2 regions of the Photobacterium kishitanii genome follow, and region 2 is predicted to be linked to the other one. Evidence: predicted binding sites of a transcription regulator. Region 2 holds the regulator's gene; the other holds the start of a gene.
What was found. Region 2 encodes MetJ, which represses methionine synthesis genes. Its sites were predicted from a motif close to TTAGACNTNTANANGTCTAA; they were not measured.

Region 1 (4,839 bases), 430 kb from region 2:
CCTGAAATTCTACCCCCCTCTACAAGACTCTAGTCTGCCAGTTCAAAATGCTGTTCCGAGGTTGAGCCCCGGGCTTTCACATCTTGCTTAACAGACCGCCTGCATGCGCTTTACGCCCAGTAATTCCGATTAACGCTCGCACCCTCCGTATTACCGCGGCTGCTGGCACGGAGTTAGCCGGTGCTTCTTCTGTTGCTAACGTCAAACGCTAAAGCTATTAACTCCAACGCCTTCCTCACAACTGAAAGTACTTTACAACCCGAAGGCCTTCTTCATACACGCGGCATGGCTGCATCAGGGTTTCCCCCATTGTGCAATATTCCCCACTGCTGCCTCCCGTAGGAGTCTGGACCGTGTCTCAGTTCCAGTGTGGCTGATCATCCTCTCAGACCAGCTAGGGATCGTCGCCTTGGTGAGCCATTACCCCACCAACTAGCTAATCCCACCTGGGCTAATCCTGACGCGAGAGGCCCGAAGGTCCCCCTCTTTGCTCCGAAGAGATTATGCGGTATTAGCTATCGTTTCCAATAGTTATCCCCCAACATCAGGGTATATTCCCAGGCATTACTCACCCGTCCGCCGCTCGTCAGCAAAAGAAGCAAGCTTCTTTTCTGTTACCGCTCGACTTGCATGTGTTAGGCCTGCCGCCAGCGTTCAATCTGAGCCATGATCAAACTCTTCAATTAAAGTTTTGTTGTTTCTTTCGAAACGGCTCAATAAATACTGACTTTAATACCAATTCTTTATAAATAAAGAATGTAATTTTAAAGCTTTTTATCATTTAAAAAATGATAATTAAATAACTGTGCCAAAATAATCGTCTCTATAAATAGATTGGGTCATTTTGTTTTGGTCACTCAGTTTATTGATAAATCTTTCGACTTAACTATTCAGTGAGTGCCCACACAGATTGCATGGTCAAATTGTTAAAGAACGTACTGACTTTCGGTAACCGCTTGCGCCGTTGTCCGTGTCAGTGAGGTCGCATTATAGGGAGATTTTTGATGCTGACAATAGTTTTTTTACACCCACACAATCAACTGATTACTTTTAAAGCAACTATGGTTGTTTTATCTATTTTTCAACCATGCTTAGCAATAATTGATGAGCGGATTGCTTCACTACCAGTGAAAATAGTTAACTATTAAACATCATTATATTTAAATTTACGGATTAATGACTCAATCTAAAAAGATCAATAGTATTTAAGTGGTGATTTTGAAGGTAAAACTAAAGTGGGAAGATTGTAGTCGTAGCGAGTTGTACACTATATAGTAGCCTTAATAAATTATCAGTCTTACTGATAAGCTTTATTATTAGCTATAGCTACAATTATAGGAGCAGCAGTATAACTACTGCTCTTTATATAGCATTACAATTATGCTTGTTCTGCTAGCCATATTGGAACATTTTTAATGCCGTCAAAAACAGCATCAGCTAAAGCTTCACCTTCTTCAGTAATAGCTTTACCTGTACGTACTAATACTTTTAAAGCGACACCAGCAGCTATTGCTGCTTTCATGTCATCCGCTTTATCGCCAATCATCACAGATTTTGACATATCAATATCTAAATGACTCTCAGCTGATAGCAACATACCTGGATTAGGTTTACGGCAATCACAATCTTGTAAATATTCACCCTTACCCTCTGTTGCATGGTGTGGGCAATAATAAATACCATCAAGTTCAATACCTTGATCTTCGAAATTCCAATCCATCCATTCCGTCAAAGTAATAAACTCGTCTTCACTAAAGAAACCACGAGCAATGCCTGATTGATTAGTGACTAAAACAAGTAAGTAACCCATTTCTTTGAATTTTTTACATGCACCAAAAACACCATCAATGTATTCAAAATCATCAACAGTATGTACATAGCCACGATCAACGTTTATTACGCCATCACGATCAATAAAGACAGCAGGTTTGGCCACAAGAAAGCCCTCAAAAATTAGATATTATGCTGATTATGTCACGAGTTGACATCGAAAAGTATTAGTTATCACGCTTGTGAAGATGATCATGATGACGGCAGACGATATTATAAATCACAATATCCATTTAGACGTCTAGACGTAAAAATAGCTATTGACTTAAAAACCGATTCACCATAGCATCAGTTTAACAGTGGTTAAGATGATTTAACTACAATAACCAATATTTAACAATAAATGCAATATAACATCACTTTCATATAATCATTTCATCTAAGAATCAGGAAGTTCAATGATAGAAATAAAGCAAGTCAACAAAGTGTTCTATCAAGGTGAGAAAGCGATAAATGCGCTAAAAGATATTAATCTCACCATTGAACAAGGAACGATTTTTGGCGTGATTGGTTCATCAGGAGCAGGGAAAAGCACCCTAATCCGTTGTGTGAATTTATTAGAAAAGCCAACCTCAGGTAATGTCATCGTTGATGGTATTGATTTAACACAGCTAGCATCCAGAGACTTAACCTTAGCTCGTCGTAAAATTGGCATGATTTTCCAACATTTTAATTTACTCTCGTCTCGCACCGTATTTGCCAATATTGCATTACCGTTAGAACTTGCTGGCGCTTCAGAACAAGCAATAAAGACTAAAGTGACTGAATTGCTATCACTCGTAGGTTTAGAAGATAAACGTAATAGTTACCCTTCAAATTTAAGTGGTGGTCAAAAACAACGGGTGGCTATTGCACGCGCTTTAGCTTCTGATCCAAAAGTACTCCTATGTGATGAGGCCACCAGCGCCCTCGATCCAGCAACAACACAATCAATCCTAACTTTATTACGTAAAATTAATCAGCAACTTAATTTAACTATTTTATTAATCACTCATGAAATGGATGTGGTTAAACGTATTTGTCATCAAGTTGCAATCATCGGTGATGGTGAGTTGGTTGAACAAGGCCTAGTCGGCGATATTTTTGCACACCCTAAAACAGAATTAGCGAAAGCATTTATTCGCTCAACATTAGATTTATCTATCCCTGAAGATTATCAATTACGCATGACCCCAACTCCTATAAAAGGAAGCTACCCATTAATTCGACTCGAATTTACTGGTGACTCTGTTGATGCGCCTTTAATTAGCCAAGTGGCACGTGAGTTTAATCTAGACATCAGTATTCTAAGTTCTGATATGGATTATGCTGGCGGGGTTAAATTTGGGCTGATGCTAGCGGAGTTCTTTGGTACTCAAACCGCTATTGATGATGCCATTTCTTTTTTACGTGATCATAAATTAAATGTTGAGGTGCTAGGTTATGTCGCTTGATTCAATAACAACATGGTGGCAGAGCAATCAACGCCTCACTGAATTACTTATCGATGCGCTGGGACAAACATTAACCATGGTGTTAGTTTCAGGTTTGATTGGTTTTCTCATCGGTATTCCACTTGGCGTTGCACTGCACCTAACTAAGAAAAATGGTTTATGGCAAAACCCAATTTTAAATAAAGTACTTGGCATTGTGGTCAATATCGGCCGTTCGATCCCTTTCATTATTTTATTAGTCGCGATTATTCCTTTTACTCGGTTTGTAGTTGGCAGTTCAATCGGAACAGCTGCTGCTATTGTGCCACTGACGGTGGGGGCGATTCCTTTTATTGCTCGTCTCGTTGAAGGAGCATTACTAGAAATTCCTGCGGGATTAATTGAAGCAGCACAAGCAATGGGCGCTACCCCAATGCAGATCATTACCAAAGTACTGCTACCAGAGGCACTACCTGGAATTATTAATGCTGTCACTATTACCTTAGTAACCTTAATCAGTTACTCCGCAATGGCAGGCACTGTTGGTGGCGGCGGTTTAGGCGATGTCGGTATTCGTTATGGCTATCAACGCTTTGATGGCACAGTTATGGCAATCACCGTCATCATGTTAGTTATTTTAGTACAACTTATTCAATCTATTGGTGATCACTTAGTTAAACGTGTTGATCATCGCTAATAACGCAAGTCGTTATTTATAATTACATCATTATGGAAAGCCCATTTAAGGAGAAATACTATGGCGTTCAATCTTAAACATCTTTTTGCCATTGCTGGCGTCGCTGCTGCTATCACGCTGACGGGTTGTAGTGATCAAGAAGCACCCGTTGTTGATAACAATAAAGTGAAAATTGGCGTTATGGCTGGCGCAGAAGAACAAGTTGCAGAAGTTGCAGCTAAACAAGCCAAAGATAAATATGGACTTGATGTTGAATTAGTCACTTTTACTGATTACGTGTCACCCAATGCTGCACTAGCTGAAGGCTCTATTGACGCTAACGCTTTTCAACACAAACCTTATCTTGAGCAGCAAATTAAAGATCGTGGTTATAAATTTGCGATTGCTGGAAATACCTTCGTTTACCCTATTGCAGGCTACTCGAATAAAATTAAATCGGTTGATGAATTAAAAGATGGCGATCAAATTTCGGTTCCCAATGATCCGACTAACCTTGGCCGTTCATTATTATTATTACAGCAACAAGGTTTAATTACTCTCAAACCAGATGCGGGTTTGACGGCAACGGTATTAGATATTGTTAACAATCCTAAAAACCTCAAAATCGTTGAATTAGAAGCAGCACAACTGCCGCGTTCATTAGATGATGTTGCCTTAGCGATTATTAATACTACTTATGCGAGTAGCTTAAATCTAACCCCAGAAAAAGACGGCGTGTTTGTTGAAGATAAACAATCACCTTATGTCAATATTATCGTGGCGCGTGAAGACAACGTCAAAGCTGAAAATGTCCAAAAGTTCATTCAGGCTTACCAATCAGACGATGTCTATAATTCAGCCCAAACCATCTTCAATGGCGGTGCCGTTAAAGGCTGGTAATCACAACGATTAGCTATACTG
Region 2 (4,839 bases):
GCGGCCATAAAACCCGTAATCACTAATCGTTGTTGAGGATACTGCACTAATAACTGCTGTAATAATGGTTGTGATAAAACCTTATCTACTTCAGGCTGAATGGCATGATCGGCACGTAAAAATAACCGCGAATCTATTGCGACTGCCGCTAATTGATACTGATTAAGTAACGCTGCTAATAATCGCGCTGACCATAATTCACCATGGCCTAAAACCGCATTTTTAACCTCAGTCGTCAGCGGTGATTCACCCCACTTAGCGATTAAGGCTAACTCAGCATATAGCTGCTGCTGTAATGATTGTGCTTGCTCTGGCTCTAATAATTCAGTGATTAACTGCTGTTGAAAAGTCCGAATTGATAATAAAGTGGCATGGGCTAAGCGACCATCAGTAACCAATTGTTCTAGCCACAATAACAGTTGATTAGTAGTTTTACCTGCTGCCGAAACCACCACCAAATCATGATTCTTAGAATAAGCGCCTAAAATCTCAGCCACTCGCCGATAACACTGTGAATCGGCAAGGCTACTACCTCCAAACTTATGCAGCTGGCGCAGATCTTTTTTCATCAGCATAGATCCTCTGCAACGGCGAACGCTTGAGTAAGATCGGCAATTAAATCACGAGGATCTTCGAGACCAACGGATAAGCGCAGTAAAGCAGTTGAAATTCCCGCTGCGCGTTGAGCTTCATCAGTCATTGCTCGATGAGTCATTGAAGCTGGATGGGCAATTAAACTTTCCGTGCCCCCCAACGACTCAGCCAATGAAAATAATTGCAGCGTTTTTACAAATAATTCAAGTTGCTGGTAGCTACCGGCAAATTCAAAACTCATCATTGAGCCAAAACCACGCTGCTGGCGCTTAGCAATCTCATGTCCGGGATGGGTTGGTAAACTCGGATGATAAATAGTGCCAACCAGAGGTTGTTGCTGCAAATAAGCTAATACGGCGGCACCATTTTCTTCATGCATTCGCATTCTAGGCGCTAAAGTGCGTAGGCCTCGCAGGGTTAAATAAGCATCAAACGGCGCCCCAGTCGCGCCAATACAGTTGGCCCACCAACTTAGATCTTCAGCAGCGGCTTGCTGCTTGGCAATGACCACCCCACCGACAACATCAGAATGGCCATTAATATATTTAGTGGTTGAATGCACCACAAAATCAGCCCCAAGAGACAGCGGTTGCTGTAATAACGGCGATAGAAAAGTGTTATCAACCGCGACTTGGCAGCCAACAGCCTGTGCTTGCTGACTAATCGCCTTAATATCAATCACCCGTAGCAATGGGTTAGACGGTGTTTCAAGCCATAACAAGGTCGGTTTTTGTGCTAAAGCAGCGGCCAATGCATCGGGATCAGATTGATCAATAAACAGCACTTTAAAGTCCCCTTTGTGAGCGCGAGTACTGAATAACCGATAACTACCACCATAGCAATCATGCGGGGCAACGAGCAGATCATTGGGGCCGAGCAACGCAGACACTAATAAATTCATTGCCGCAGTGCCACAACTGGTCACCACCCCACCAGCTCCCTCTTCCATGTCACTCAAAGCATCAGCTAATGTGTTACGGGTTGGGTTACCTGAACGTGAGTAATCGTACTGCGGTAGCTCGCCGAGTGCTGGAAAACTATAAGTCGAAGTTAAATAGATTGGGGGCACTACAGCATTGTATTGTGAGTCAACATCAATACCGGTACGGACTGCAATTGTCGCAAGCTGCTTGTCACTCATGATAACGTTCCTTGTTATAAAAAGGGGCTGATCCCTGAAAATAGATAATAGTGGCTACACAACCTTAACCACATCAAAACAAGACGTCAACACTTCCAGACGTCCATATGTCTTTGCTTATAGCAGTAAATCCCGCTAAAATTCAGTTATTGAAAAAAATAGTCGTGATCTAGCAACAGTTGTATACCGCGATAGAGGACAAACTAACGATGTTCACGTAATATCGCCGCCTATCATGACTATGTACTAACAACCGTCATCGCGACATTGTTATCATCATTAATTAAACATCGCTGAGAAGGTAAAACATGGCAAAGTGGAATGGCGAATATATTAGCCCTTATGCAGAACACGGTAAGAAAAATGAACAAGTAAAAAAAATTACAGTGTCTATTCCATTAAAGGTTCTCAAAATTCTTACTGATGAACGTACCCGTCGTCAGGTCAATAACCTGCGCCACGCGACCAACAGTGAACTCCTTTGTGAAGCTTTCTTGCACGCTTACACGGGCCAACCGCTACCGACTGATGATGATATTCGTAAAGATCACCCCGATGATCTACCTGCCGAAGCCAAAGCATTGATGGAAGCGATGGGAATAAGCTACGAAGACATTAATGAATAATACGTACATGCGATAGCAAAAAACCAGCTTTTATGCTGGTTTTTTTAGATCTGGTAAATTTATGCCATAAAAAAAGGGATGCTTGCGCATCCCTTTTTTTTAAATTCAGTTGGCAAGTAATTACTTGCTACCAAGCGCACCAAAACGCTTGTTGAATTTGTCCACACGACCGCCAGAGCTAACTTGACGTTGCTTACCAGTGTAGAATGGGTGACACTTATCGCATACGTCAAGGTTAACGTCTTTGCTCATAGTAGAGTTAAATACGAAAGTGTTGCCACAAGAACAACGTGCGTTTACTGCTTTGTATTCTGGGTGGATACCTTGTTTCATGGGGAAACCTCAAGTTAAGGCCGTGTCGCTCTCCCGATCCAAAGCCGGGCACCACACGTGGTTAATAAAATAGTCTGTCGTAGATTTACGACAAATCAGGCGGCGTATAGTAATCAATCATTCCCCATAGATCAACTCAGACATTGTTTTTATCGTTCTTTTATTTACAACTAAAACAGTAAATAATAGTCGTTAAATTGCAGTACTTATCCAATATCACTCGATCTGTTACTATTTAGTACAAGCTCAATTAAAGCGATAACATATGACCCACCCAATAGCACGCGTTGCTTTACCTGTCCCATTAGACAAAAACTTTGATTATTTAATCAAACCTAACACTACCCCCGTCATTGGTGGGCGCGTACTGGTACCTTTTGGTCGACAGCGATTGGTGGGGATCGTAGTTGCTATCGGTAATGATTCTGATTTCCCAATTCAACAATTAAAACCCATTCAACAAGTATTGGATAATCAGCCATTATGGCAACCGGCATTATTTGAACTATTAAAATGGGCCAGCAGTTATTATCAATATCCATTAGGTGATGCTTTAGCCAATGCGATGCCAGCATTACTGCGTAAAGGTCGAGAAGCTTCTGCGGCGACGTTAAAATATTGGCAACTCACTGATACTGGTCGTGAACAACCACTCAATGGTTTAAAACGCGCGCCTAAACAAGCTCAAATTCTAAATCTATTGCGCAATGGCCCACTTAGTCATGATAGTTTACTTAGCCATGATGTTAGCAGTGCTACTTTAAAAGCCGTGATGCAAAAAGGCTGGATCAGCGAACAACAACATCAGCCAAAGCAACTACAGTGGCAACCGCAGTTTGCTATTACCGAACAGAAACCACGTTTAAATGAAGAACAAGCATTAGCTATCGCCACCGTTAACAGCAACCCCAATTTTGGTTGTTATCTGTTAGACGGTGTAACGGGCTCAGGTAAAACCGAAGTTTATCTCAATCTACTCGAGCCTATTTTAGCCGCGGGTAAACAAGCACTTATTTTAGTACCTGAGATCGGCTTAACGCCGCAAACCATTAACCGCTTTAAGCGCCGGTTTAATGTTCCTTTAGAAACAGTGCACTCTGGTTTAAATGATAGTGAACGCATGACAGCATGGCTTGCTGGACGTGATAACCAAGCTGGGATCATTATCGGTACTCGTTCGGCACTGTTTACTCCCTTTGCTAACCTTGGGATTATTATTGTTGATGAGGAGCATGATGCCTCTTATAAACAACAAGACAGTCTGCGTTATCACGCTCGAGATCTGGCAGTAATGCGCGCTAACAAAGAAAATATTCCCATTATATTAGGCTCAGCGACGCCAGCACTTGAAACCTTACATAATGCGCAAACGGGTAAATACCATTACTTAACCCTCTCAAAGCGAGCGGGTAATGCGAGCGCAGCACGTCATGGGGTAATTGATGTCAAAGGCTTGTATTTAAACGCAGGTTTATCCGCACCACTGATAGCTGAAATGCGCAAACACCTCAATGCGGGTAATCAGGTAATGCTGTTTCTTAATCGACGTGGCTTTTCACCAGCAATGATGTGTCATGAATGTGGCTGGATCGCTGAGTGTAATCGTTGTGACGCTTATTACACCCTCCATCAACAATCTGGTGAGTTACGCTGCCACCACTGTGCGACTCAGCGACCAATTATGCACCAATGCCAACAATGTGGCTCAACCCAACTGCTACCGGTTGGTGTCGGTACCGAACAACTTGAGGCACAACTGGCAGAGTTATTTCCTGAATTTAAAACGGTACGTATTGATCGCGATAGCACTCGTCGTAAAGGCTCACTAGAAAACTATTTAGAAGCGATTAAAAACAATGAGTATCAAATTTTAATCGGCACCCAAATGCTAGCCAAAGGTCATCACTTTCCAAATGTCACTTTAGTTGCACTCATTGATGTTGATAGTGCTTTATTCAGCAATGACTTTCGCGCTTCAGAACGATTAGCACAGTTATTTATTCAAGTAGCAGGTCGTGCAGGACGCGCCAGTAAACCCGGTGCGGTATTATTACAAACCCATCATCCTGAGCATCAGCTGCTACAATCATTGCTACATAAAGGCTATGGTGTTTTTTCTCAGGCTGCATTAACTGAACGTCGCCA

Region 1: metN (methionine ABC transporter ATP-binding protein MetN) is a predicted target of MetJ. The motif match lies at 2,064-2,083, and genes of this name have one in related genera.

The regions. Positions count from the first base shown of each region.
Region 1 is NZ_LN794352.1:694,996-699,834, reverse strand. Features, by position in the region: rRNA gene PPBDW_RS03555 (16S ribosomal RNA) at 1-686, opposite strand, end outside; gene PPBDW_RS03550 (hypothetical protein) at 1,005-1,148, shown strand; gene gmhB (D-glycero-beta-D-manno-heptose 1,7-bisphosphate 7-phosphatase) at 1,379-1,936, opposite strand; gene metN (methionine ABC transporter ATP-binding protein MetN) at 2,229-3,263, shown strand; gene PPBDW_RS03535 (methionine ABC transporter permease) at 3,253-3,939, shown strand; gene PPBDW_RS03530 (MetQ/NlpA family lipoprotein) at 4,000-4,818, shown strand.
Region 2 is NZ_LN794352.1:268,065-272,903, reverse strand. Features, by position in the region: gene PPBDW_RS01470 (bifunctional aspartate kinase/homoserine dehydrogenase II) at 1-569, opposite strand, end outside; gene PPBDW_RS01465 (O-succinylhomoserine (thiol)-lyase) at 569-1,735, opposite strand; gene metJ (met regulon transcriptional regulator MetJ) at 2,044-2,361, shown strand; gene rpmE (50S ribosomal protein L31) at 2,482-2,694, opposite strand; gene priA (primosomal protein N') at 2,960-4,839, shown strand, end outside.